2 linked regions of the Spartinivicinus marinus genome follow. The protein of the gene in region 1 interacts with the protein of each later gene in a pairwise test. Links are inferred from orthologs where the notes say so. Each region holds a gene or a part of one and is shown in the gene's direction. Other genes may lie near its edges. The genes, in order: kdsB and OQE68_RS16505.

Region 1 (14,858 bases):
TCTGATGCACTAAGTTACCACTTGCGCCATCAGGGCGTGTTAATTCGTCATCGTGAAGAATATGACAAAATAGAAGGTACTGAAGATGGCGTGGTGCTGTATCTGAAGTCAGGTAAAAAAGTAAAGTCAGATGCTTTGTTATGGGCAAATGGTCGTACCGGGAACACTCAAGGGATGGGGCTAGAACATGTGGGAATTGAGCCAAACAGCCGTGGTCAACTGGAAGTTAACCAGCATTACCAAACTTCCGTTGAAAATATTTATGCGGCAGGTGATGTGATTGGTTGGCCTAGCCTAGCCAGCGCCGCATTTGACCAAGGGCGCTCAGCAGCTGGTAATATTGCGGCGAATAATGACTGGCGCTTTGTTAATGATGTACCTACTGGTATTTACACTATTCCAGAAATCAGCTCAGTAGGAAAAAACGAACAGGAATTAACCGCAGAAAAAGTTCCTTATGAGGTTGGCCAGGCCCATTTCAGAGCTATGGCCAGAGCGCAGATCAGTAATGAGCCAGTGGGGATGTTGAAAATCCTGTTTCACCGGGAAACGTTAGAAGTGCTGGGCATTCACTGTTTTGGTGATCAAGCATCTGAAATTGTCCATATCGGGCAAGCCATCATGAGTCAAAAAGGTGAGGCCAATACACTGAATTACTTTGTCAATACTACCTTTAACTATCCCACCATGGCGGAAGCCTATCGGGTTGCAGCACTGAATGGATTAAATCGGTTGTTTTAAGTCTGACACCTGGCCTGGAAGTAGGAGTGATTTAAGCTGCATCTTTAAATAGCGTCATTAACTCACTAGGGCGGTCGGTAATTAAACTGCTGACACCACTAATTGCCGCTAGCTTTCTTGCTACATCCAGATCATTGACAGTCCAGACGGATACGGTTAAGCCAGCTTCTGTGGCCGCTTTGACCCGAGCAGGGGAGCAAAGAGCCTGATCTAAGCACAAGTATTGGCAGCCGAGCTTTTTCGCTGTATGAACGGGCGAAGGGAAGGGGTATTCTGCAACTAACCCTCTGGGTTGCGGGCTTTTTAGACGAGCCAATGTAGTCAGGCAGTGGCGATTAATTGAAGTCAGGATTAAGGTAGCACTGCCCTTATACTGCTGGCAGAACTCATGGGTAGCCTCAGCTACAGCGTAAGCTTCGGCGCGGTTATCCGCTTTCATTTCCAACTGAACACTGTTGACTTCAGGGCATGCAGCCAATAAATCACTGAGTAGTGGTACAGAGCAGGGCTGATCCCAAAGGGGGTGGGCAAACTGAGCATTGAGTTGGCTGAATTCTTTGGCTGTTAAGCGTGCTACTTTGCCACTACCATTGGTGGTGCGGTCAACCGTAGCGTCATGGATTACCACCAGTTGGCCATCTTTGCTTAGCCGAAGGTCTAGCTCAAAGTCAAATATACCTAGGCTAATTGCATGTCGAAAACCTGCAATAGTGTTTTCTGGAGCCTCATCTCGGGCCCCGCGATGGCCAATTAACTTCATAAATGCTAGCTACTCTTGTGATGAACGATTCGCGACACTGTATAGCACCGTATCATTTTCAAAATAGACGGTAAAATCGGCGTAGCGCCAGGTTGAAATGACCGGTTGACCGACGGAGGTTTTCTCGCTGGGTTGACCGTATTTCGCAACTACTGCTTGTTGTTTCATGCCATGGCCTGGCTGGGCTGATTGTTGACTGGCCTGAGCATGTTGGCCAACGGTTAGCTCTTGAGCATTAGTTAAACACGCTAGGCAGATAAGCCCACTGGTAAGGGTAGCCTGAATGAGTGTTTTCATGATGACGACTCCTGCTTCGACTGTTCCAATTGCTGTCGCCTTTGCTTGGCCTGATACTGAATAATGTGCTTGGCCAACAACTGGCGATCGGGCTCAAGTATATGTTCAAACGTGATTCGGTTGTGATAACCAGTTTTAATTTTGTCACATTTTACTATCTTCCCGGTAATCAACAAGCCGGCATGGCTTGGCTGCAATACCAGCTTAATGGCTAGGTATTGATCGACGGGAAGCGGATCAGCTTGGTTAAGGCTCAAGCCGCCTTCACTCAGGCTGACTTTCTGTTTAGGAAGGTTAAGCAATTCGCTACTACAAGATGCTATGGCATTGCCCATCAGTTGAAGGCGTCGATCAATATTCTTTAAGTATTGGGCAATCGCGCGGTTCTTATCATTAATAACTCTCAATAAGTGATGAGCTTCACTTTCTAATGTTTGCAGGTTGCTGGATAAGTGGAAGATTTCAGCTTCATTATTAAAAGGAAAGTACTTGGAGTCTGGCTGGTGGCAGGCATCCATCACCTGGTAACTGATTGCTACAGTGTCATCGATTCGATAAAAATCGCGCCGATCAGCCAGTTCTTCTGGCATAATAACCGCCCTGTTAATTATTTAGTAACTCCATTAACATTTTAGCCCGAATATTTCATAAGGTTATGCTCAATCCTTGAGAATTCACTGGGAAACATCTGGTCTGTAAGGCAAAAAACTTCATGTTCAAACCATTACCGTTTTTTATTGGCTTGCGTTATACCGCAGCCAAACGACGTAATCGCTTTATTTCCTTCACCTCGCTGATCTCCTTTCTTGGTTTGGCGTTAGGGGTTTGGGTATTGATTGTTGTGTTGTCAGTGATGAATGGATTTGACCGAGAACTGAAACAGCGCATTTTAGGTATGGTTCCCCATGCCACTATTACCACGGCTCAAGGCACCATTGAGAACTGGCCTGAGCTGATCAAGCAGGTTGAAGAGTCACCAGAAGTGATTGGGGCAGCTCCCTTCATCAGCACTCAAGCCATGCTTACTCAAAGTGGTCATGTAAAAGGTGCCTATATTCAAGGGATTAACCCTGACTATGAAAGTAAAGTCTCAATTATTGATGAGCACTTGGATGCAGGTAAACTGACTGACCTGGTACCAGGCAAGTTCGGTATTATTTTAGGCGATATATTGTCTCGTCAATTAGGGGTGAACGTCGGTGATAAAGTCACGCTGGTTTTACCTGAGGCATCGATTAACCCTGCTGGAGTTTTCCCTAGACTGAAGCGTTTTAATGTCGTGGGTATTTTTCGAGTGGGTGCTGAGCTGGATGCCAGCTTAGCCTATATCCACTATAAAGATGCCGCTAAGCTGATGCGAATTAACCAAGGCGTGCTAGGTATTCGCTTACAACTCAAAGACTTGTTTAAGTCTCGAGAAGTTGCTTGGCAAGTAGCCAGCAACTTGCCTGGACGCTATTACGTGAGAGACTGGACTCGTACCCATGGTAGCTTATTCCAAGCCATTCAAATGGAAAAAACCATTGTTGGTTTACTGCTAACCCTGATCATTGCAGTGGCTTCTTTTAATATTGTCGCTACGCTAGTCATGGTGGTAAATGATAAGCAATCTGATATTGCGATTTTACGTACTCTTGGGGCAACTACTCGTACGGTAATGGCCATTTTTATGGTGCAAGGGGCTGTTATCGGCGTGCTGGGTACATTACTTGGAGTGATTGCTGGAGTTGTTACTGCATTGAACTTGCCTGCTTGGATCAAAGCTATAGAACATTTGCTTAACATACAGTTTTTGGATTCTAACGTTTATTTTATCAGCTACTTACCTTCCCAGTTGCAATGGCAGGATGTTGGCCTAATAGCCGTTGCTACGCTGTTACTAAGCTTTTTAGCGACTGTTTATCCTGCTTTCCGTGCTGCTAACACTCAACCTGCAGAGGCCTTACGTTATGAGTAGTCATCCAGTCTTAGTATGCCAGGATTTAGCCAAATACTACCAAGAAGGTCCTGCGACAGTTGAGGTCATTAAAAAAATCAACTTTCAGCTGGAAGTCGGGGAGCGAGTCAGTATTGTGGGTAGCTCTGGCTCGGGCAAAACTACATTACTTAACTTATTGGGCGGGTTGGATACCCCTTCGCATGGCACTGTACTGTTAGATAACCAGGATATAACCCTGCTGAATGAGAACCAACGGGGGCTGGTTCGAAATCGTAGTTTAGGTTTTGTGTATCAGTTTCACCATTTACTGCCTGAGTTCTCGGCGGTTGAAAATGTCTCCATGCCACTGTTAATGCGTAAAGAAGTGTCAGTCAAGGAGGCGAAGGCTCGCTCGATTAAACTGTTAGAACAAGTAGGTTTGGGTCACCGGCTACAGCATAAACCAGGTGAGTTATCCGGTGGTGAGCGGCAGCGGGTCGCTATTGCTCGTGCTTTGGTTACTCAACCAAAGTGTGTCTTACTGGACGAACCAACAGGTAATTTGGATCAGCATACAGCACATAGTATCCATCGATTGATGCATGAGCTTAGCCAGACGGTGAATACCGCATTTGTGGTAGTTACCCATGATCTGGGGTTAGCTCAACAAATGGATCGAGTATTGAAGCTGGAGGATGGACAACTGGTCTCGGTTAACAAGTTCCAGCAATAACATCAGTCGTATTTTTAAAATAAAAAGGCCGTTTGAGATCAGACTCACGGCCTTTTGCTTTTTTAGTGAGTGCTTTTTATGCAAAACAACAGGTGCTTAGTCATCATCATCTGTCGTTTGATTTAAATAAGTACTTGGGTCAATTGCAATGCCTAAGGAGCGTTTATCAATACGCTTGATTTTACCAGCCAATTGGTATCGGAAAACGACCTTATCACCGACCTTAACATCAAGCACTTCGTCTGGGCTTAAATAATTATACTCTTCTCCATCGACGGTTAAGGTATGGATGTAGTAATCCGGCATGCCTAACCATTCGTTATGAGGCCCATCGGTCACAATATTTTCCAGTGTGCCACGGCCTTGCTGTTTGGGGTTTTTACGTCTCGAGTTAAAACGTTTATTCATAGGGCATTTACTTCAAGGGTTAAGAAAAGTGTAGTGCTTGAGTCGTCAGTGTCTGTCATGAGGCTGACTTTTCCGCTTTTTTTTTCGGTGTTGCCAAGCTTTAGCAACATGCCATCGCCAATATACACGGATTAGAAAATAACTGACTAACCCCAAGACAACGCCACTAATGATAGAGCCGAAATACAAAGGTTGCCAGATGTTAGCTAGCTGGCTGCTAACCCATTCGGTGGTCAGTTCCATTTCAATATGTAGTACTGGCGTATTGAGTAAGAAACAGCCTACTTTATAGGTAAAGTAAAAAATGGCGGGCATGGTGACTGGGTTGGTAATCCATACTAGTGCGACAGATATTGGTAAATTACAGCGAAAAATAAAAGCCAGAAAAGCGGAGACTACCATTTGGAAGGGAATAGGAATGAACGCACAGAATACTCCCACAAAAAAAGCGGATGACACTGAACGACGGTTTAAATGCCAAAGATTAGGGTCGTGTATTCGATGGCCTAAAAATCGCTGGAGAGATTTATTCTGTTTAATCGTATCTGGATGGGGCAGATAGCGCTTAAATAGTTTTTTGGGCATTGATGGGCTCTGCTAGATAACTACCAATTAAGCAGCCTGTTAAAAAATGTTAACTTAGTGGCCTTCTTAAACAGGCGTATTATGCATTTATTTTAAATGGTTCTCTATAGATGCGTAGCAGTCTAATAGCTTTTTCTTTTGGCTGCGTACTCGTGGCTTATTTACCTCAGCTTACTTTTTGGTATTTGGTAGTTGGTTTAACCATTTTAGCTGCTGTAGTCGTTTTGCGTTGGCGATTGGCTTATGGCTGGCTAGTTGGCTTATTTGGTTTAACTTTGGGTTGTTGCTGGGGGGTATCTTATGGCTTGATAGGATTGGCAGAGTTGCTACCAAAGCCACTTGAACGGCAGCCTTTGCTAATCAGTGGCTATATTGTTGGGTTGCCTCAGCACCGGGACCATGGCTATCGTTTTGACTTTAAAGTGACTCATATTGAAGTTCCAAAACAGCCTCCTGGGACTAATGACATTTTTATGCCTGATAAAGTTAGGCTTTATTGGTATCAACAGCAGCCAAGCCTGGCACCTGGCCAATACTGGCAGCTGTTGGTTAAGCTCAAGCGCCCCCATGGTTTTGCATCCCCTGGTGCTTTTGATTATGAAGGTTACTTATTACAGCTAGGGATTGATGCAACGGGGTATGTCAGAGAAAGTCAGCAAAATCAGTTGTTAGGGTGCTGCCAATGGCTAACGCTATTTGATCAATGGCGCTGGAAGCTAAAGCAACATTACACGCAACAACTATCAGGTGAATCACTCGGCTTGCTGTTAGCGCTGTTGTTGGGAGATCAAACCGCTATTACACCAAACCAGTGGGATGCGTTGAATAAAACTGGTACGACTCATTTGGTTGTTGTGTCGGGGCTGCATATAGGTTTGTGTGCCGTATTGGGAGCGCTACTAGCTTCAGTATTGGTAAAATTGCAGCTGTTACCATTAATTGTTACAGCTAGGGAATGGGCCATTGGCGCAGGCTGGATATTGGCGACAGGATATGCGCTGTTAAGTGGCTTTCAACTCCCTGTTCAGCGTGCTTGGGTAATGCTCACCATTGGTGCTGTAGCCTTCGCAGGGCGCTGGCAGTTTCAACCGCTAAGCTACTGGTGGGTGGCATTGGCTTTTGTATTGTTGTGGCAGCCACTAGCCGTTGTCAGTGCTGGGTTTTGGTACTCATTTGTTGCCGTTGCAGCACTGTTAGTGGCTTTTAGTCATCGTCGGGCTGTCACTGGTGTTACTTCTCTATGGATTAAGCCCCAGTGGATTGTTTGGATTGCCTTGCTTCCACTGTTTATTCACTGGCAGCAAGTGAGCGTTTGGTATTCCCCACTGATTAACTTGCTGGTAATACCGCTATTGGGTTTTGTTATAATGCCAGCTTTGTTGGTTGCGGTATTGCTAGCAAGCTTTTCAGCGTTTGGTTGGACTTGCTTAAAAATGCTCAATCAAGGGCTGGCAGCTGGTGTTGAGTTGCTTGCCCAATTATCAGCGGGTGAACAGACAACATTTGCCTTGACACCTTTGGGAGTATTACTGTTTGCCTTAGCTTGGCTATTACCAGCAGGATTGCCTGGACGGAGCGGGCTAATCATGGTGGGAGTATTAGTTGGTTATTTTAAACCTGAGCCTCCATCACTTGAGGCTGGCCAGTTTCGTTTGACGTTGTTTGATGTTGGGCAGGGGTTGGGCGCATTGATTGAGACTAAAAATCACCGCTTGATTTATGATACAGGGCCACAGTGGAATCCACGTTTTAGTGCGGTGGGTGCGGTAATCATTCCATTTTTAAAACAGCAGCAAATTAACCATTTAGATAAGCTGATTATTAGTCATGCTGATCAAGATCATAGTGGTGGGCTAAAGGAACTAAGTACAGCCGTCTTTATCGATGGGTTAGAGTCTGGTACAGCTACAGAAATCAGACTGGCTCAACCGGTACAACCCTGTCAGGCAGGACAAAGCTGGCAATGGGATGGTGTGGTATTTCGCTATTTGGCGGGTACGCAGGGTAAGGATCGAAATGAGCGCTCTTGTGTTCTGCAAGTGATGACAGGTAATCATCAGCTCCTGCTAACGGGGGATATATCAGCAAAACAGGAGCGTCAATTGGTTACACAGTGGAGGCAACAGCTTAAGTCGTCTGTCTTGGTTGCGGCTCACCATGGCAGTTATTATGCTACAAGTGTATCTTTTATTAAGCAGGTAAAGCCATCAGTTGTATTGTTTTCCGCAGGCTATCAAAACCGTTATGGCCACCCGAATAAAAAATTAGTCAAGCGACTGCAACAGTCGGGAATCCTTACCTACAATACAGCAGATGAAGGGTCAATTCAGTGGCTGTTTGATAAAGCAGCAGAACCAGCCTTAACAATGCGCTACCGCCTTGATTATCCTAGATATTGGTCACAAAAAGTTAGCACTAGGCTATTCGGTCGCTTATAACTTTATGTTAGAGTTGGCCCAACATTCATAAGGGGAGATGTCGTGAAAGAACTCATTGTAGCCGGTGGCTGGCTAATGCTGCCAATTCTTATTTGTTCTATTCTTGCCTTGGCTATTATTATCGAGCGTGCCTGGACATTAAGGCCCTCAAAAATTGCACCTAAACATACGCTAGCCTTGGTTTGGAAATGGATTAAAAATAAACAGCTTGATAGTAAACGACTTAAAGAGCTAAAAGGCAGCTCCCCATTAGGGCAAATTTTGGCTGCAGGCTTAAGCAACTCCAAACATGGTCGCGAAATCATGAAAGAGGGGATTGAAGAAGCGGCTTCTGGCGTTGTTCATGATTTGGAGCGCTTTTTAAATAGTTTGGGCACCATTGCTGCGATCACCCCACTATTAGGTCTATTGGGTACAGTCATTGGGATGATAAAAGTGTTTGCCGAAATTCAGATTTCCGGTACAGGTAATGCGGATGCATTAGCGGGTGGTATTTCCGAGGCGCTGATTACAACAGCTGCAGGTCTGACAATTGCCATCCCTGCATTGATTATGCACCGGTTTTATGTGCGCCGAGTGGATGAGCTGGTGATTGCCATGGAACAAGAGGCCACGAAACTGGTAGAAGTGCTCCATGGTGAGCGTGAAGTGGATTACAGTGAGGTAGGCAAGTGAAGTTTCGCAGGCAACTAACGGAAGAGGTTTCCGTTAACCTCACCCCATTGATTGATGTGGTGTTTTTGCTGCTGATCTTCTTTATGGTAACCACCACATTTACTAAAGAAACCCATTTAAGTGTTGATTTACCAGAAGCTACAGGTGAGCCGGTTGATAATAAGCCTGATCAAATTGAAATTCTGATCAGTAAAACCGGTGAATATGCAGTGAATGCCAAGTCGCTGGTCAATACGTCAATTAAAACGCTCAAAACCGCATTACAAAAAGAGTCAAAAGGCAATAATAAACTGCCGTTGGTGATCACCTCTGACGCCAATGCACCTTATCAGGCGGTAGTGACAGCAATGGATGCAGCAGGTCAATTGGGGTTTGTCCACTTAAGTATTACTACCCAAGAAAAGTCAAAAGAAGAGTAGAATAATCAGACCTTGATACTCTTTACTACTTAATTTAATTAGGCCAGCCTGTTGCTGGCCTAATTTTGTTTACTGCTTCGTATTTAAATTGGTGAGTCCATGAACTGGCTGGTAAATGCCTGGTATCAACCAGATCGTCAGCTGCGTTGGCTAATGCCTTTAAGGCTGTTGTATCAGCAGGTTATTAGGCATAAACGACAGCGCTTTCTTAGTGGGGCAGAGCCTGCTTGGCAAGCACCAGTACCTGTGATTGTAGTGGGTAATATTACAGTAGGAGGTACAGGGAAAACACCTTTAGTCACAGCAATGATTGAGCAACTGAAAGGCTGGGGATGTACCCCTGGGATTATTAGCCGTGGCTATGGGGGAAAGTCATCTTATTACCCGTTAGCTGTTACCCCTGATAGTGATCCAAGTGTGGCGGGTGATGAGCCGGTAATGCTGGCTCAGCTTACAGGTGTGCCTGTAATGGTAGCCCCTCAGCGAGTGGCAGCAGCAAAAGGGCTGCTGAATCAATTTCCTGAGACTGATATCATTGTTGCTGATGATGGCTTGCAGCATTACCCACTAGGTCGTGATATCGAGTTGGTGGTCATTGATGGTGCTCGTGGTTTAGGAAATGGCTATTGTTTGCCCCAAGGACCGTTAAGAGAGCCACCAGGGCGGCTGAAAACAGTTGACTTTGTCGTAGTGAATGGAGATGCACCGTTAGTGGCTATTACAGAGCCTCAGCAGTTAATGGCACTGGTTCCCGAGTGTTTAGTACAAGTCAGTAGTGGAGAAAAACGGCCATTGACTAGGGGCAGTCTTGATGACTTTAAGCAAGTGCATGGCGTCGCAGGTATTGGCAACCCCGCGCGCTTCTTTGCTACTTGCGAATCTTTGGGGATGCAGGTGATTCCTCATCCAAAGGATGATCATGCACAGCTAACAGCAAAAGACGTTCAGTTTGATGATCAGCTACCCGTGTTGATGACATCAAAGGATGCAGTGAAGTGTCGATCATTTGCCACTGCCAAGCACTGGAGTTTGCTGGTGGCTGCTAAGCTGCCTGAAAGCTTTTGGCGGCAGTTAAAAGAGAAGGTTAAACAAGCACAATCAAAAAAGGTTAACCAATAAAGAATATGTTGGATAAAAAACTGCTAGAAATTCTCGCCTGCCCTTTGTGTAAAGGGGAGTTAAAGTATGACCAAGAACATCAAGAGTTGATTTGTCGTCATGATGCTTTGGCTTATCCAATCCGTGATGGGATTCCAGTTATGCTTGAACAAGAAGCGCGCACTTTAACAACGGATGAAAGATTAAATAAGTAATTCAATCACTTATCTTATACTACTGAAGCTATTTCTCTTATGAAATTCACAGTTGTCATACCTGCTCGTTATGCATCAACCCGGCTACCAGGTAAGCCACTATTGCTAATTGGCGATAAGCCAATGATTCAGCATGTATATCAGCAAGCATTGCAAAGCCAGGCTGCTCGGGTAGTGGTAGCCACGGACCATCAAGGAATTGCTGAGGTGGTTCAATCTTTTGGTGGAGAAGTTTGTCTAACTGCGGCTAATCATCCTTCAGGCACTGATCGGGTGGAAGAAGTGGCTAGGAAATTGGCTTTGGCTGATGATGAGGTGGTGGTGAACATTCAGGGGGATGAACCATTGATTCCTCCTTCAGTGATTAATCAAGTAGCTGGTTTGCTTGGCTCGCAACTTGAGTGCGAAATGGCCACATTAATTGAGTCAATTACTGAAGTTGATGACTTGTTCAACCAGAATGTTGTGAAAGTGGTATTAAATGCCCAAGGGGAAGCCAGTTACTTTAGCCGTGCGCCAATACCTTGGAGCCGGGAGCAGTTCAATTTAGCACAGCTACCTACTCAGTTACCTTCGGGCCCATTTTATCGGCATATTGGTATTTATGGTTATCGGGTAGGGTTGTTACATCGTTATGTTAACTGGCCTGTGGCGCCAACTGAGCAACTGGAGTGTTTGGAGCAGCTGAGAGCTTTATGGCAGGGTGTCAAAATAGCCGTGGCACAGGCAGTTGAGGTGCCACCTATTGGTGTTGATACTGAGCAGGATCTAGCTAAGGTGCGGCTGTTGGTAGAGGGAAATGCAGATAATGATTAATGTGATGTTTGTGTGCCTAGGCAATATCTGTCGCTCGCCGACAGCCCATGGCATATTTCAGCAGATGGTTGTAGATGATGGGCTGGCTGACCGAATTCAAGTCGCTTCATCAGGTACCTCAGCTTATCATATTGGTGAGCCGCCTGATGGGCGGTCTCAGCAGGCGGCCAGTCAGCGAGGCTACGATCTCAGCTGGATACGCGCACAACAAGTCACTCTCGATGATCTTGAGGCTTATGACTACATTCTGGCTATGGATAAAAATAATCTATCCGCATTAAAGCAGCTGGCTCCAGTTAATCACCATAATAAACTAAAGCTTTTTATGAGCTTTGCTCAACAGCAGAGCGAAATGGAAGTTCCAGACCCCTACTATGGTGGAGCAAATGGCTTTGCCCAGGTGCTGGATTTAGTGGAAATGGCTGCACAAGGGTTGTTGCAGCAAATTAAGCAGGAACATCCGTTGTAATGACTTTATCAGTAAAGCGCCAGGTAGCCCTGCAATCTCATCATACTTTAGGCTGCCCTGCCTCGACAGAGTACTGGGTTGAAGTGCGTTCACTTAGTGAGCTGACCAAAGCGGTTCAATACGCAAAATCCCACCAATTAACGCTGCTTCCTTTAGGGGGTGGTAGTAATGTGGTGTTTACTCAACACTTTGAGGGGCTGATCGTCAAAATAGCTATACAAGGCAAACAGATTGTAGCTCAGCAAAATGGTCAGGTGATTGTAGAAGCAGGTGCTGGTGAAAGCTGGCATCAGTTTGTGTGTTGGGCGCTTCAGCAAGGATTATCAGGTCTAGAAAATCTCTCGTTGATTCCTGGTACAGTCGGGGCTGCCCCCATTCAGAATATTGGAGCTTATGGAGTTGAGTTAAAAGATGTTATGGAAAGCCTATGGGCATTTAACCAGGAAACAGAAGAAATTAAGCAATTTTCTGTTGATGAATGTCAGTTTGGCTATCGAGAAAGTATTTTTAAGCAGCCGGACTCCCCCTGGATTATTGCTAAGGTCGCCTTTAGGCTAAATACTGAGTTTCAGCCAAAGCTTCATTATTATCCATTGAGCCAGCTACTAGCTGATAAACCAGTAACGCCTGAGCTAGTCAGTGATACTGTGTGCTATATTCGTTCTAGTAAACTACCAGACCCCTCAGTACTGGGTAATGCCGGCAGCTTTTTTAAAAACCCAGTTATTTCCCAAGCGCAGCTTAAGGCAATTCTTCAGTCTTACCCAGAAGTACCCCACTATCCAGCAGCTAATGATCAGGTAAAACTGGCGGCTGGCTGGTTGATAGAACGGTGTAACTTCAAGGGCCAATACCTAGGAGAAGTAGGGGTGCATGATAAGCAAGCGTTAGTGATTGTTAATAAAGGAATGGGTACAGGTAGTGAAGTGATGGCGCTTGCCAGTCAGATTGCTGAAAAAGTAAGTGAGCAATTTGGAATTGAGTTGGAAGTAGAACCAAGAGTTTACTAGGTTAGTTTCAGATAGTTTCTTCAATAGTTTTTCCAGCTTAAAAAACCAAACTAGGAGGGCATGCCCTCCTAGTTTGGTTTTAGCTTGAAGTGCTTAGCCAAGTAGAATCAGCTGGCTTCCTCTGAGTTGATTGTGGACTGCTTAGTATCTTGTCCCTTGCCTTTGTCAGCAGCAGCTTCAGTTTTAGCAGGTTTTGCTTCTGCTTCGCTGGGCGCTTTAATTTCAGTGACCAAAGAAGTTGTAAAGCTGGTCTGGGTTTCTGACTCAGCTTTGGTAGACTTCACGTCTTCAGTAATCTCTGGCTTGAAAGTCACAGCGACAGATTCCTGAGCAGCTGGCTCAGACTGTTTCTTGTCAGCAGCCTGCTTTGCCTGTTGACGGCGCGCTTCTCTTGGATCATTTAAAGCTCGACGTCTCTGGCGTCTTTGAGGAGCAGCAGCTACCTCTGAAGGTTGGTTCTCACTAGGCTGCTCTGATGACTCAGTAGTCGTCGCCAATTTTTGCTTGTCTGCTGGTTCTGACTGCTTTTGTGGTTCAGCACTAGCTTTTTGCTCGAAGCCAGTTTCAGTAACTGGTAAAGGCTGCTTTTCTGTAACTACAGGTTGTTGTGGTTCAACAGGTGTAGTGTTGTGAGCTTTACCCTCAACTGCTTTGGGGGCAGACTTGGGTTGTGCTTCAGCTGTTGCTGGAATTTGTGTGGTGGTTGTCGTAGGTTGAGTCTCGGAGACTGTCTCAGTTACCTGTGAACTGTCATTGTAGTCACGTCCTCGCTGTGATGGGCGATTGCTACGACGCTTGTTGGGTGAGCCGTTTCTAGGGCGACGCTTTGGAGAGTCGCTTTCAACAGTCTGTGTTGGTGTCGCAGCGCTTTCCTGGCGGTCTTGGCTGGTGGTTGGCTGCGCTTTGTCTTCATAGCGAGAGTTTGAGCGACGAGAGGGGCGTTCTTTTTTATAGCCTGTCTCTTCAGTGAACTCTTGCTTGTTATCCCGACTGGGCTTGTTGTCGTAGTCACGGCCTCGGTTTGGTTTATTCTCATAGTCAGAGCGACTGCGGCGACCTGCTGGGCGCTCAGTAGAGCGCTCGGAGCGAGGCTTTTGCTGTTGGCGTTGCTGTTGTGGCCGCGATTGGTTGTAGCTACGCTGCTCCTTAGCGGCTGGTGGAGGTGCTACTTTAGTTTCTTCCGGGCTAAAAATGCCAGATAAAGAACTGACAATAGACTTAAACAGACTTGGCTTAGCTGGTACTGGCGCAGGCTCAGTTGGCTCAATGTTTTTAACAGCTGCTTCAGGTTTAGGTGTATTGCGAACAGTTGAAAATTCAACATCTACTGGTTCTAAGTCGCTGACAATCTCATAGCTGCTTTCAGTTGTTTGAGTTTGTAAGTGATCTTCCCTTAGACGCTGCACTTCAAAATGAGGTGTGTCTAAATTTGGATTGGGAATCACAACCACACGAATGCCATAGCGCTGCTCAATATCTGTAATCAATGAGCGCTTTTCATTTAGTAAAAAGGCGGCAATGGTGATAGGAACCTGGGTGCGAATTTCAGAGGTGCGTTCTTTTTGTGCTTCTTCTTCAACTACGCGCAGGATTGATAGTGACAGTGAGCCAACATCACGGATAGAGCCCTGACCATTACAGCGAGGGCAAACTACGCCACTGGTTTCACCTAAGGAAGGCCTTAGTCGCTGGCGGGACATTTCCATTAAACCAAAGCGAGAAATCCGGCTGACTTGCACTCGGGCGCGGTCGACTTGAAGTAGTTCACGCATCCGGTTTTCGACTTCTCTTTGATTGCGGATAGGGCCCATATCGATAAAGTCGATAACAACCAAGCCGCCAATGTCTCTTAACCGAAGCTGGCGAGTAATTTCCTCAGCTGCTTCTAAATTGGTTTGTAGCGCTGTTTCTTCAATATCACCACCACGGGTTGCCCGAGCAGAGTTAATATCAATAGACACCAGGGCTTCAGTAGGGTCAATGACAATGGAGCCACCAGAAGGTAACTTTACTTCACGCTGAAAGGCGGTTTCAATCTGGCTTTCAATTTGGAAGCGATTAAATAGAGGTGTGCTGTCATCATACAGTTTGATCCGGTTTTGATATTGTGGGATCACCTGTTGGACAAATTTAAGAGCCTCTTGATGAACGGTAGCGTCATCAATCAGTACTTCACCAATATCCTGGCGCAAATAGTCACGGATGGCACGAATGATAACATTGCTTTCCTGGAAGACTAGGAAGGGAGCAGGTTGCTCCGCTGATGCCTCTTTGAT
Region 2 (14,748 bases), 1.9 Mb from region 1 along the record:
ACTAGGCTCAAACGAAGCTGAAAATACTCATAAATCTTTACAGCTGTTAGCACTTCCTTTGGTACCAAACCACTCAATTACTTCAACCAGTTTAACCAAAGCCACAAAAGCGACTACTTCCTTACTTTCTCACTCGCTATAAGCTACAGGCGAAAAATAGTGATTTATTACTCAAACTCAAAACAAACCAACTTACTACCGTGAAGCTAGCCACTAAAACTTATATGTAGGAGGTATATGTTAATAAAAAGCACTAAACTTATAACCATCACTACATTCCAATACAGTTAACAGCTACATAGTCCAGACAACTTAAGTGTTTAGTCAAGTAAAATGAGTGTGAGAATTAGCAACAAGTTTAAACATAATTTCATTTTGGCAATAAAAAAATATTAACAGCCGCACAGCACTTTAATACGTATTCCCTATACTACTTACTACAAGCTAATGGAAGAGAACCTTGTTCCAGACAGGCACACAATGAAAACAACAGCGCTTTTTCGGCCAATTGGGCCTGATCAATTTGAAGCACTAAAAAAACTTGAATTTAGTCAAATACCATCTCATGTCTTTGGCCAAAAGTTTTTTTACCCACAATTACATGAATCATTTGCAAAACAAATAGCAAAAGAGTGGTACTTGCCTAAGCATGGCCACGCCTATGTTATTAGGCTTGAGATTGCCTGTAGCTACCTTGAGCAATTTGAAGTAAAGCGTATTGGTGGTCCAGAGCATACTGAATACCGTATTCCTATTGAGGAAAAAGCTAATTTCAGCAGAGAACTGGTAGGCAAAATAGAGGTCATTGCTGAGTATCAGCAAGATACCATCAAGCAACCCTTTTTATTTTGTCGAATAGGTGAAACCACAGAGGCAATACTAAGCCCTGCAGCTGGGTTTCAGTCGCACTTTCAGTGCCTAGCTTAAGTCCACTCACTTAGCACTCTGCCAACAAGAGCTATATCAGCAGGGACGCTGTTTGCTATACACTACTTGCCCAATATCTCACCAGGCCACATGACGCTTCAAGGTGGCTCAGTGAATTCAAAGGCTTCAGCATTTTCATACTTATTACGATTTATACCCTAGCCTGCTTACTTAACCTCTAGCAAACGAACAACTGCTTCCAACTGGCCAACTGAAAGCACAAAAGATCTCTAGCCATAATTCAATCCTTACCCTCATTATCCTTGCTCTCTACTTGTACTCATTCAATGCCAATTATTTCGAGCTTCTGCTAACCTTCATTTAACAAGCCAAGTGCTGTTAAAAAGTTGGCGATTTTTCATAAAAGACGTATTATTTTCAACAAAATAGGATCAGATAAGTGACTTAAGCATGCAGGTGAGTTTTGATCAAGATATTCAATAAGATATTCAAACCCAAACACCACACAACAACAGCCTCTCCCTCCTTACCAGAAAGTCAGGAGCTTTCTGATAAACCCACTAAAGCCGTTAATCAAAAGCTCTCCTCTTCTCCCAACAACACAAGCTGGGAGATCAGCCAATTCGCTGTACCTGAGGCTGAGGGGAAAACTCGCTTTCATGACTTTGAGCTGCCAGACAAACTCATGCAAGCAATACACAGCTTAGGCTTCAGCTACTGTACACCAATTCAAGCTGAAGTGCTGACGGCCACTTTAGCTGGGCGCGATGCAATTGGACGCGCTCAAACTGGCACAGGAAAAACTGCCGCTTTTCTCGTTAGTACTATAAAGCAACTATTAGAGACACCCAGCCCCACTCCTCGTTATGCCGGAGAGCCTAGAGCACTAATTTTGGCGCCCACTCGCGAGCTGGCAATGCAAATTGCTAACGATGCCAAAGAGCTGTGTAAATTTAGCTCAATTAATGTCACCACTATTATGGGTGGAATGGAATACGACAAGCAGCGCCGACACTTGCACAATGAATTTTTAGATATTGTCGTTGCAACACCAGGCCGCTTAATTGATTACTATGAAAAGCAAGATATTCACCTAGATCTACTTGAGATGTTGGTTATAGATGAAGCAGACCGTATGTTAGATATGGGCTTCATACCTCAAGTTAGACGAATTGTCAGGGCCACCCCTAAGCAAGGAGACAGACAAACCCTGTTATTTAGTGCCACATTTAATGATGAAGTGACTCGTTTAATAGATCAGTGGACTTACCAGCCAGTTAAAGTAGAAATTGAGCCTGAACAAGTAACAACCGATACGGTTGTTCAGCATTTTTATATGGTAGAAGAAAATAGCAAAGCAAAACTGTTGGTCAATCTCATCTTACAAGAAGATCTTCACCGTATTATTGTCTTTGCAAATCGGCGTGATCAAACCCGCAAGTTACAAGAGCTACTCTATCAGGTAGGTATTAGTTGTGATTTATTATCTGGCGAAGTAGCCCAAAAAAAGCGGCTCCGTACTTTAGAAGATTTTAGAGAAGGTAGAATCCGTGTTCTAGTTGCAACTGATGTGGCTGGGCGGGGTATTCACGTTGATGGCATTAGTCATGTGATTAACTACAACCTTCCCGATGACCTTGAAGACTATGTGCACCGCATTGGCCGAACGGGGCGCGCTGGAGCAACCGGCGTAGCCATAAGCTTAACAGGTGAGTCAGACGCATTTTTACTGCCAGAACTAGAGCAACTGTTAGGCATGTCTTTAACGATTGAGCAACCACCCGAGAACTACTTAACTAAGCCTTTACCTGTTAAAAGCAAAACGTCGCCTACCAAAAGCCATCGCCACAAGCCACACAAGCAATATAAAAAAACAGGCCACCATAAAAAGCCTCAAAGAAGAAGGTAGCAACTGCTGCCTTTTACTCTCTTCAACCATGCACTACCTAAAGTAATCGCTTGCAAACTATGATTAATTGTTCATCTTCATGATTAGACAAAAGGCTAATCAACACAGAGTAAGAAATACTTTTACATATCATCAAAATACTGTATATTTATACAGTTAGTTTTGCTTGATGGTGTTCAGCTCCATTCAATTTATGCAAACCCAATAGTACTTCTGGCAACAGAAGAGCAGCATATATTGAGCGATAGCTAGCCAGTTAACACATATACTCAAGCATTGACTATCTACTCTCGCTATCAGTTATTTAAGGGTATGCTGTCAGATAGACTGTTATCAGATGCCTTAAATAACTTTACTACTGTTGCCGGCTATATGCCGGCTTTTTTTGTTATTTCTTTAATTTGCTACACCTTGCACTATGAACATTCGGTTATTTTTTAAACCTAAAAAGACGTCATGACTTGTATGAATGTCCTAGCTACCAACAGTTACAAAAATTTAACGTCCAGCCTAAACCTGCTTAATAGAAATGTTTCTACATCTTTTGATGTTTTTTCAAACAACATTAAGCCTTGAGGGTTAGCTGATTTGGGTTAATATCTAAAACAAGGAGGTTAATTTTAGTCACGCTACTGCCATCTTGTTGTAGTTACATAGGAAACAGGAGCAAGTTTCTTTTCGAATACATGTTCTTTAGATAGTGGTCTTTTGCACTGAAAGGTACCCACCTATGGTAGATGCCATCCAGCTTGAATTAATCAAGAGCCAGAAACGTACTTTTGTTCTAGATACCAATGTTCTCATCCACGACCCCAATGCCGTAATGAATTTTGATGAGCACAAAGTTATTATTCCCATTACAGTATTAGAGGAGCTTGATAAACTTAAAACAGGAAAGCACACCATGGCTGCGGACTGTCGGCAGGCAATACGCGTCATTGATCAAATTCTTGGCTCAGCCCCTCCTGCAGAAGTAGAGCAGGGCGTGCCCATTCGACGCTATGATGAATCTCCTCCCTTAGGCACACTGGCCATTATGATGCCTCTCAATGATCCAGCAATCTCCTTTCTTTCGCCAGCAAATGACAACATCATTATTAACCACATTTGTTCTCTACAGCACATTTGCCAAGATGAAAAAATCATCCTGGTCAGTAAAGACATCAATATGCGTCTAAAAGCTAGGGGTTGTGGTATAGAATCTCAGGACTATCACAACGACCAATTAGTATCTGATGTGGAGCTACTCAGTAAGGGTTATCAGGAAATTTTTGGTTCATTTTGGGAGCAAATACATCATGTGTCTACCCGACAAGAGCAAGGACAAACATTACACATTATTCCCAAAGACAACTTAACTTTTGAGGTATACCCCAATAAGTTTATTTTGGATGAACAAGGGTTTATTGGGCAAATTAAAGCGATTAGCGATACTGAAGTAACTATGCTCGACCTTACTCATGATTTCCTAATGCAGCAGGAAGCCTGGGGGTTACAACCCAGGGATATATACCAGGCAATGGCGCTTCAGTTGCTGCTGGACCCAGATATTCATCTAGTCAACCTTACGGGGGCAGCAGGTTCAGGTAAAACAATTTTAGCTTTGGCAGCAGCCATAGAAATGACTGTTGCTAGCAAGCGGTATCGTCGTATTATTGCCACTCGTAGTGTACAAGGGTTGGATGAAGATATCGGCTTTTTACCTGGCACTGAAGAAGAAAAAATGGAGCCTTGGCTCGGCGCCATTACCGACAACCTGGAAGCCCTTCATTGTGAAGATGAGTGTACACATAGCAGTATTGATTACATTCTGAAAAAAGTGCCACTGCACTTTAAATCACTCAACTACATTCGAGGCAGAAGTTTCCAACATAGCTTAATTATTATTGATGAGTGCCAAAACCTAACGCCTCACCAGATGAAAACAATCATTACGCGAGCAGGCAGTGGGAGCAAAGTCATTTGTCTGGGTAATTTGGCCCAAATCGATACCCCCTACCTTAGCGCAACCAGCTCAGGGCTCACCTATCTAACAGAGCGCTTTAAAAACTTTGCTTATGGCGGAAATATTCAATTAAGAGGAGTCCCACGATCATTGTTAGCTGAATTTGCTGAGCAAAACCTATAACAACATTGTTAGTGGAGCATAACAGCACTCAATCAAACCTAAAACGAAAGATATAAACGGTCATAGAGGCGATATACATCCCCTATCGCCTTTATAGATAGCCACCTCTTGTACAAGAGCAAAGAGCTCGTTAGACTTGATTGACTGTTAGAACAATACGATAGAGCCACTATGTTAGCTGTTATTTCCCCTGCCAAAACACTGGATTTTGAAACACCCCCTACCACCCCTACATATACTCAACCTGAGCTATTAAAACATTCTGAAGTATTAATCAAAATACTTCGCCAATATAGTCCCGATCAGCTAGCCCAGTTAATGAAGCTCAGCGATAAACTTGCCGGTTTAAATGCAGCCCGCTTTAATAACTGGCATTTACCATTTACTCCAAATAATGCTAAACAAGCAGTATTAGCTTTTAAAGGTGATGTATATACTGGGCTAGAAGCAGAAAGCTTTACAGAAAAACAATTTGAGTTTGCTCAGCAGCATTTAAGAATATTATCAGGCCTTTACGGCTTATTAAAGCCATTAGACCTTATCCAGCCATACCGACTAGAAATGGGAACTAAGTTAGAAAATACTAATGGCAAAGACTTATACCAGTTTTGGGGAGAGCAAATTACCCAACAATTAAGCTCACAGCTAGCAGATGTGAAAGGCCCTTTGATTAACTTAGCCTCTAATGAATACTTTAAATCCATCAAACCCAAGCTACTTGACACTGATATCATTACACCCGTTTTTAAAGACTGGAAAAATGGCCAATATAAAGTGATTAGCTTCTTAGCTAAAAAAGCTCGAGGGATGATGGTTAATTATCTAGTAAAAAACAAAATCAAAAACCCAGAAAAATTAAAGCAATTCGATCTTGCCGGGTATCAATATCAACCAGATTTGTCATCTGCCAAGGAGTGGGTATTCACCAGAAAGCAATAAGGGAACCCTTTAATAAGATAATTTTATATGTGAATCAGTTACATATATTTTCTCAAAATATCATTATATTTATCTGATTCACGTATAAGTTGGATGGTAGACCAAATATCTTCTGCTAGCTTTGGATTTTTTTGAACAAATTGATGAGACAACATCAAAAAGTATGCTTTGGTTCTAAGAGGTGTTTTTATTTTAATCACTTGACTATATTTTTCAGGGTACTTCTTTAAAATAAAATCACCCATGGTTTCCAAATCTGCAATACCAGCGATACGGCCTGCTACCAGTTTTTCCATATTTTGTAGGGTATTTTCGACCTCCTCAACATCTACACTCAGTTTCACTAGTTGATCAACTATTGCATACCCTCTTGTAGCACCTATTGCACCATTCAGCTCAGTAAACTGTTTACCATCCCAGTTCAAAGGAGAACTATTAAGCTTATACAAGACATATGACCAATTCAACATTCTTTTATCAATATCAGGTTTGCCATTTTGGATTGGATAAACCCCTATTGCTAAACGCTCTGGTTTAAAACTACTATGAAAAAGACCATCAACCTTATTGGCAGCAATAGCTTTTAATCCCCGCTGCCAAGGCAAACGCAACAAAGTCAATTTAATATTTAGCTGCTCCTCTACTAACTTAAGCATCTCTATGGAAACACCAGGCCTTTCATCAAGCAACTTTGTTCCGCCCCCTATGATAAATGGAGGATTTGCAGAGTCACCACAGGCCAATATGACAGTTTGAGCATAACACGAGTTGATAAGTAGTATAGTAACAGCTATTAGCCTAACCATTATTTTTCTTAACTATAAACTTCACTTACAATCGCATATCAATGACATTTTTCAGCTCACCCTCAAAGTCATTCGCTGGCAAGTTATAATCTAAAATTCGCTGTAGTGCTTCATATACTATCAACCAAGACCATAAGCTATACTCCATTTTTTTCTCCGGCAATTTAGCAAAACTATCATTAAGTAATTGGGAATATCGCTCTTTAATTAAAATAATCTGATCTGGCAAACTTTGATTATCTGAGAACTTACTAGCTAGCTTATTATCTCTTGTTAGGTACATATCTTACACCTCAAGTCAAAAAGATCTTGAAATTAGTGGTAGATAAAAATAAATACACCCTAACTAAAGCAAGTAATTTGCCAAACCACTTAAGCGCTTTAAACTACCCCTTATTTGGTGAGTAGAATACAATTTTTATGAAGCCAAGTCCCATTACTGTTTAATTCAAAGACACTTTTAGTATAATGCTTATAGTCCATTCATAAAGGATACAAACCAACCACAATCCATAATTAAATGTTAACAAAATAGCAAGAATACTCTCAGCGAAGGTTATATACTCTTCGCGAATGATTTTTACACCTAAAAATCATTCATGATGGGTATATAGTCAATGCAAGTGGTTTATAGGGAGTTATGCCATGTAATATCTCTATAATTTCGTTGGCAGCCAAACCGTAAAATCACTAATAACAAAAGCGTAACAATTCTCAGACGGGTGAATTAATATGACATATTAGTCATATCACCGTATATTTGCAATGTTAATACTCCTTTTACTTCACCTACTATTACTGCTGAGCTAAACAGGATATATAAGCTTAACTCATTTTAATGTTCACGTTGTTCGCTTAGAGCATTAACCTCTAGTTTCAACATACGTGACTGTCTATATAGATAACGTACCATATCATACTCAAAAGGTGAGTCTAGTGAACCATAACGAAATGGAATTTGATGACGGCGATCAATAGCATTTAACGCGAAAACAGCCGGATGGCTAACAGTAGTACGAGGTATTGTTAACCAATTAACCTGGTTAAGTAAAAAACTATCCACAATGAGCCCAGCCATATCCCTAAGATTGGTTGGCCCTAATATGGGTAATACAATATAAGCGCCATCATTGACTCCATAAAATGCTAGCGTATGACCAAAATCAGCATTGTGTCGCTGCATTCCAATATAACTGGCTACATCAAATGCCCCCAATATACCAGCGGTAGTATTTATCAATAAACGTCCAGAGCTGTATAAAGTCCCTTTCAAATTGAATTGCAACCCATTATTGACAATGTTCGCCACCTCAGAAACATTATCAAGCACTTTACTCACTCTATCTTGAATGAACTCAGGAATTAAATACTCATAAGTAGATACAACGGGTAAATACACATTTTCATCAAACTGCCTGTTAAACTTATATAAAATTCGATTAGCCGGTTCTAATGGGTCATATGCATCTATAAAATTGATATCCTTTATTGTAGCCTCTCTGGCTTCATTTCCCCAAAAATCAAGGCTTTCAATAGGATTTTCTCGTTCAGCGGCTAAACAGTGTATACTTACAAATAACCAAACACCCATCAAGATTCTTTTTTTAATTTTAAGCATTTTTATATACATTTATAGTATCGGTAGTTGTACCTGTTACTTATATTTTAACAACTGTAATAAATCATCAACGTTCTGTTGATAGTTAAGGTTTCCGCAATGGCCACCATAAGGGTATAAAGTTAGTCTTTCACCAAAGGTTTTAGTTAAAAACTGTATATCTTGATTTGATAAAATAAAATCATCTTTATTAGTAATAACATAAATATTATTTGACTGAGACAAGTATTGCTTCAACGCTTTCAAACTATTTTTCTTAATAATTTCACCCAAAGGCATCCCTACATAAGGTGCTACAAACTTATTTAAATAGCAGTGAAAGTTACATAGTAGTGCTTGCTTAAAAAAGTGAGTCATAGATGCACTAATATTCAGTTCTGCTTTTGGATCAATATAAACGCCAAGTTTGTTGATTTGATCCACCACAAAACTCATCTCAGCCACACTAAACCGAAAGCTGGCAGCAATCAGCAATGCCATTTCCTCTCTAGTTAATGCTTGCCCAGAACCTTGAATATCAAAAAATAGGCCTTGCTCAATTGCTATGTAACCTTGGCTGGCAAAAAAGGCGGCTAACTTAGTAAACATTAAGTTAAAAAAGCCTTCTGCACTATTGACATTATAAGCCTTTGCTAAAGCCAATTTATCAAGTGCTTGTAATGATGTATACAGATCCACAGGTGGATTGATTAAAACCACTTTCGAAAATTTAAAGGTTTTTATGGTCGAATCTAAATAGCTAACAAATGCAGCCTGTAAAGCACCTAGACTATAGCCAACTAAAAAATTGCCCGTTATTTTTATTTTATGGTTAACGTTAAGTTGAGCCACTGTTTTTTGCATCACTTGGTATAAGTCACTTGCGTCAGTTTTACTTAAACCTGGTCTCGCTTGTGGGGCAGCCGCTGCAATAAAGTCATAGTTAGTAGGAGAAGATAATAAAGCAACATGAAAACCTGCTTGATAAAATATCTTTTTCAAAAATTGCATTTTCTGGCTTTTATAGCTGGCACCAGTACCTGCTATAACAAAAATTAACGGTGCAGCCTCTGACTGATAAGCAACAGGCACAGTAAAGTCTTTCACATCCCATAGGTTATTTGGTAAGTTATCTCTAATACCCCTAACAATAACAGTCTTTTGTTGAATTTCGCTGTCATTCAATAACTTTGGTCGGTATTCTGGTGGCGAAGTGGCTATTGTTGCAAAAAAAGGGTTTTTAATTGGAAATCCATATTCAGAGGCTACTGCTGTAACACAAGTGAATGAAATTAAAAGAAATAACAATAAATACCTTTGTTTTTGCTTTATCACAAGCATAATCAGTACAATCCGTTGCTTTTAGAAGTCATCCATCATATGTATAAACAGGCGCACTGTGCACGAATATTATTCGTGCACTTTATCAACTTAGCTATATTTCAAACTACATTGATAACCAATGCTTACCTTCACTTCTTTGTTTTATTAAATTCCGCTAACTGTTCTGCACTCGCTTCTTTCTGATACTTCTGTTTCCACTCTGGGTAAGGCATACCATACACCATTTCTCTGGCTTGCTCATACTCTATTTCAGTACCTTGCTCTTTTGCTGCTTGTACATACCACTTACTCAGACAGTTACGACAAAAGCCAGCCAGGTTCATCAGGTCAATATTTTGTACATCTTTGCGGCTATCTAAATGCGCTACCAGTCGTCTAAATACAGCAGCTTCTACCGCAGTTTGTTTATCTGTTTGTTCCATGCTCATTCACTAATTTAGTTAGATTTAAGCTCTTATCATAACCTCTGAATCAAACTTAACAAATCCTGCTTTATCAACTTCTGGTTTTCCCATAGGATAAAATGGCCTTCTCCAGCTACAGCATTTAAGCTGACTGCTTTGCCCATTAACTGTTGTACAGCGTACTCAGCATTACCAAAATAGGCTAATTTATCCTCTTTACCATGAACAATATGAACCTTAGCCTTAAGCTTTGACCAGTCATCCGCCATTTTTTCCAGCTCATTAGCCAAACTAAATATTTCTTGGTTAGCTTTTAATAGCTTTTCTGGTACAAACCAGCGGATCACAGGCCACTCAATCACTTGGTTATACCAGCGAGGAGATTCAAGACTTGGATCTAGAGAAGCAGCCACTAGCATAATACTCGCTACTTGGACAGGATAATCGATAGCCATTTTGGTTGCTAGGGAGCCTCCTAATGAGTGTCCCACCAAAATGATTTGTTTGTCAGTTTCTAACAAAGGTTTTAGCAGTTTTGCCTGAGTAGCCAATGAAGGGCTGACTGTAGCTGATGACAGGCCAAAACCAATACGGTCCACAGCCACTAGCTCTGCTTGTGTCATCAATTGCTCATCAGCTAAATAATAGGAATAGTTTTGCCACTGCCCAGGCGTACCATGGATAAAAATCACCCTAACAGCAGCATCCGAGTTTCCAGTTTTAACATAGTGTAACCTTTGCGGCTCAGCACCTATAAAATAAGAATTAGCATTCACATCCACTGATGCCTGAACTAATTGAACCCACTGATATCCCGATACAACTAATAAGCTAAACGAAAGGATGGTCGTGATACACAATCGCCACCATAGCGTAAACATACTCTAAACCTCCACTATAACCACCTAACGTTGCATAAGCTCTCAGTCCAGAATTGCTTCACCCTATACATAGAAGCAATTAGAGTAAAGCAATGTTTATATGACCCAGCTTAACAAACAAATGTTTCAGCTGGAGGAAAATTCCAGTCATCAACCCTACACTTATAAGCAACGTAAGCTCCAGGCAGTAGAACACAATGGCTAGTAACTTCAGTTTTTTTTATCAAGTATGTTGCTGGGTGTTACTCATCGGAATAAGCCATGCAAAGGAACCTAACCATTTAATCATTGGTGTAGAAAAGCTCAATTACTTTCCTCACTATAGCCATGAATATGGAAAACTAGTTGGCTACACACGAGAGGTTTTCGATGCTTTTGCCAAAACCCATCATTACACTATTGAATATCGCCTTTTAGCTGTGAGCGAACTTTATACAGAGCTACTGCAAACACAATCAATAGACTTTAAATACCCTGATAACCCACAGTGGAATTCAAAAGGAAAAGAAAATATAAAGGTACATTACAGTCAATCGGTCAGCCAATATATTGATGGTATTATAGTTATGCCAGCAATAAAATCTAAAGGCCTACCTTTTTTAAAAAACCTGGGAACTATAAAAAATTTTACCCCATGGGGATATACTGAACTAATTGAGTCTGGACAGATTCAACTACATGAAAGCGAAACAATGATAGAATTACTATCTCAAGTAATGTTTGGTAAAATCGATGGGGCTTATGTTAATATTGCAGTTGCAAGGTACCATTTAAATTATACAATTCACTCACCTAAGGCATTAGTGTTTAATAACAAACTACCTTATATAAAAAGCTCATATTATCTTTCTACTGTTAAACACCCAAAAACTATCAAAATATTTAATCAGTTTTTAACTGTCGAAGCACAATTGATAGACAAACTAAGAAAAAAATATAATGTAAGTGTCGAATTTTAAACCTTTTATAACAATAAGCATACATCTAAAATTCGCTAAACATATATATTCCTTGTATTATGTCGTGTATATAATATAAAAATACAATCACTATTGGTATTAACCTACGCTATGGACTGCATTGAACAATTTGGGCCAGTTACCGCTCTACACATGGGAAGACCCATGTTCAAATTTATGCCTCCAGTAATGACCGTCAGATGTTATGCTGTTGATGGAATCATGATAGACACAGGCATTTATAGCAAGCATCGCCGAGTACTCAAGTTTGCTGATGAACAATCGATTCGCAAAGCGATTATTACCCATCACCACGAAGATCATACTGGCAGTGCCAGCGCTTTAGTTGATGCAGGGTTTACCGTACTTGCTTCACCAGCTAGCGCGACTAAAATGGCCAGAGGCTTTAAATATAAACTTTATCACCAACTGGTATGGGGGAAAGCCCCCACCGTTCAAGTTGACTGTTTAGACGACATTATTGAGACTGATCATTATCAATTTAAAGTTATCCCTGCTCCTGGCCACTGTGATGACCAAGTTGTTTTTTTTGAAGCTAATGAAGGTTGGCTATTTTCTGGCGATGCATTTTTAGCAGATAAAATCAAACTTTTTAGGGGTGACGAAGATTTCGCTAAAACGGTAGAAAGCCTGAAAAGATTGGTGACTTTAGAGTTTGAGCATTTGTTTTGTGCTCACCGCCCAGTCATGGAACAAGGCAAGCAAGCGCTACAAAATAAACTTAATTACTTAATAGAGCTAGAAGGGCAAACCCGCTATCTTCATCAAAAAGGTTACTCAATAAAAGCCATAAGCCAACAACTGTTAGGCAATGAGGACAGCCTACGTACTTTACTTACACGGGGTGACATGTCAAAGCAAAATGTCATTCGCTCAATATTGTTTGGCTCTATCCCCAGGGAAGAAGGGAAGCTTTGATAGACAGCGGCTCTTCACTAAGGTTATTAGTCATTGATTGCTAACCATTATAGACATCCCTCAAAAAACACCATATAACCAAACCCTAGGAATGACTATGATTATTTGATCTAACAAGTTTTATAGACGACCGGTCTAATCAGGTGCTAGTATTTGAACATGACACGTAGTGAACATCAAGATACCCGAGAAACCATCCTGAATGCTGGTGAGCAGTTAATTCTCAGCAAAGGCTTTTCTGCAGTAGGGTTGGCACAAATCCTAACACAAGCCAATGTCCCCAAAGGCTCGTTTTATCATTATTTTCGCTCTAAAGAGCAGTTTGGTGTAGAACTACTCAAGCGTTATTTTGACGATTACAACAAACTGTTGAAAGATCTATTTGCTCAGCCTGAAAAAACAGGCAAGCAACTATTAATGGAATATTGGCAGCGTTGGTTTGAAAATCAGGCAGCCATTTGTTGCGATAGACAATGTATGGCAGTAAAGCTTTCTGCTGAAGTATCTGACTTATCCGACGATATGCGTTTAATATTAAAGTCAGGCATTGATTCAGTCATTCAGAAAATAGCTGCCTGCATCGAACGAGGTGTTAATGATGGTTCACTATCTGAACACTTAGATCCACACTATACAGCATTTACTCTTTATCAGCAGTGGATGGGAGCCAGCCTAATCACAAAAGTACGACGAGATAAGTCAGCTATTACCAACGCTATGGCTTTAACTGAGTGTATATTGACCAAATAAAATTTGATATTTATTACGCATTAATAACAAACCCAAAATACCGTACTGAGGCCTGGCAAAAATACAGTCCCGCCTCATTTTTTTCTACCTAACAACTAGACGACTGGTCTACTAAGGAAATATTATGCCATCCAATCAACTATTGTCTCCATTCCAGGTGGGTGATTTAGCACTACCAAACCGAGTCATCATGGCTCCTTTAACTCGTTCCAGGGCAAGTGCAGGAGATGTACCTAACCAGCTAATGGCACAATACTACACCCAGCGAGCCTCAGCAGGATTAATCATCTCTGAGGCCAGCCAAATTTCTCCACAGGGCCAGGGCTATGCCTGTACTCCAGGTATTTATAGCCAGTCTCAAATAGCTGGTTGGCAGCAAATTACTCAAGCTGTTCATCAAGCAGGTGGACGCATGGCTATTCAGCTATGGCATGTTGGGCGTATCTCTAATCGACTATTTCAACCTAACAACGAAGCACCCGTGGCCCCTTCAGCAATCAAGGCTGAAGGGGCCAGAAGTTATAAATTACAAGAAGGCAAATTAACCCGTATTAGCACTGATACACCTAAAGCCCTAACAGTTTCTGAAATTCAAGCAATTATCGCCGACTATCGGCAAGCAGCCCTTAACGCAATGGAAGCTGGATTTGACTTGGTTGAGCTCCACGCAGCTAACGGGTACTTACCAGACCAATTCTTGTCTACCAACAGCAATCATCGGACCGATCAATATGGTAGCTCTATCACCAACCGAGCGCGCTTCACTTTAGAAATTATTGATACTTTAATCGATGCGATAGGCGCTAATAAAGTGGGTGTTCGGCTATCACCCAAGGGGGCATTTAATGATATTGATGATACTGAATCAGAGACAATGGCAATTTATTTAGCTGAACAATTCAATAAACGGCAAATAGCCTACATTCATATCAATGAGCCCACTTGGGATAATGGCCAACCATATGAAATTGAATTTCGCCAGCAATTACGCCAAGTATTTCAAGGGCCTATTATTGTTTGCGGGGCTTATACACAGGCCAGTGCCGAACAAGTCATTAACAGTGGGCATGCAGACCTGGTAGCTTTTGGTCGGCCTTATATTGCTAATGCTGATTTAGTAGAGCGGTTCCAGAATAACGCCGAACTTAATCTACCTCAGCAAGAATCATTCTATGGAGGTGATGAAAAAGGTTATACTGATTAT

What was found.
Region 2: the proteins of kdsB (region 1) and OQE68_RS16505 interact in binary tests that used the Escherichia coli proteins (3 or more experiments, as listed by UniProt). The link is inferred for Spartinivicinus marinus from one-to-one orthologs.

What each region holds. Positions count from the first base shown.
Region 1 is NZ_JAPJZK010000001.1:5,559,373-5,574,230, forward strand. The notes cover bases 9,402-12,214. They hold kdsB (3-deoxy-manno-octulosonate cytidylyltransferase), read left to right. Parts: upstream 9,402-10,326; coding sequence 10,327-11,103; downstream 11,104-12,214. Other genes in these bases: lpxK (tetraacyldisaccharide 4'-kinase), read left to right, coding at 9,402-10,093; OQE68_RS24830 (Trm112 family protein), read left to right, coding at 10,102-10,287; OQE68_RS24840 (low molecular weight protein-tyrosine-phosphatase), read left to right, coding at 11,087-11,572; murB (UDP-N-acetylmuramate dehydrogenase), read left to right, coding at 11,572-12,214. In the rest of the region: sthA (Si-specific NAD(P)(+) transhydrogenase), read left to right, coding at 1-741; OQE68_RS24775 (glycerophosphodiester phosphodiesterase), read right to left, coding at 773-1,501; OQE68_RS24780 (hypothetical protein), read right to left, coding at 1,511-1,798; OQE68_RS24785 (PilZ domain-containing protein), read right to left, coding at 1,795-2,388; OQE68_RS24790 (lipoprotein-releasing ABC transporter permease subunit), read left to right, coding at 2,511-3,755; lipoprotein-releasing ABC transporter ATP-binding protein LolD, read left to right, coding at 3,748-4,449; OQE68_RS24800 (hypothetical protein), read right to left, coding at 4,546-4,857; OQE68_RS24805 (DUF2062 domain-containing protein), read right to left, coding at 4,903-5,442; OQE68_RS24810 (DNA internalization-related competence protein ComEC/Rec2), read left to right, coding at 5,553-7,880; OQE68_RS24815 (MotA/TolQ/ExbB proton channel family protein), read left to right, coding at 7,923-8,555; OQE68_RS24820 (ExbD/TolR family protein), read left to right, coding at 8,552-8,974; more of lpxK, read left to right, coding at 9,074-9,401; more of murB, read left to right, coding at 12,215-12,582; OQE68_RS24850 (Rne/Rng family ribonuclease), read right to left, coding at 12,690-14,858. UniProt on the Escherichia coli protein: Activates KDO (a required 8-carbon sugar) for incorporation into bacterial lipopolysaccharide in Gram-negative bacteria.
Region 2 is NZ_JAPJZK010000001.1:3,680,504-3,695,251, reverse strand. Bases 12,046-14,748 are described here. They hold OQE68_RS16505 (TetR/AcrR family transcriptional regulator), read left to right. Parts: upstream 12,046-12,953; coding sequence 12,954-13,544; downstream 13,545-14,748. Other genes in these bases: OQE68_RS16500 (alkene reductase), read left to right, coding at 13,669-14,748; OQE68_RS16510 (MBL fold metallo-hydrolase), read left to right, coding at 12,046-12,794. In the rest of the region: OQE68_RS16570 (vWA domain-containing protein), read left to right, coding at 1-142; OQE68_RS16565 (hypothetical protein), read left to right, coding at 481-927; ATP-dependent RNA helicase RhlB, read left to right, coding at 1,361-2,797; OQE68_RS16555 (PhoH family protein), read left to right, coding at 3,528-4,925; peroxide stress protein YaaA, read left to right, coding at 5,097-5,864; OQE68_RS16545 (substrate-binding periplasmic protein), read right to left, coding at 5,903-6,670; OQE68_RS16540 (hypothetical protein), read right to left, coding at 6,696-6,953; OQE68_RS16535 (MlaA family lipoprotein), read right to left, coding at 7,506-8,261; OQE68_RS16530 (alpha/beta fold hydrolase family protein), read right to left, coding at 8,325-9,608; OQE68_RS16525 (DUF1244 domain-containing protein), read right to left, coding at 9,740-10,033; OQE68_RS16520 (alpha/beta fold hydrolase), read right to left, coding at 10,069-10,896; OQE68_RS16515 (type 2 periplasmic-binding domain-containing protein), read left to right, coding at 11,136-11,855; more of OQE68_RS16510, read left to right, coding at 12,021-12,045. UniProt on the Escherichia coli protein: Involved in response to both electrophiles and reactive chlorine species (RCS). Represses the transcription of the nemRA-gloA operon by binding to the NemR box.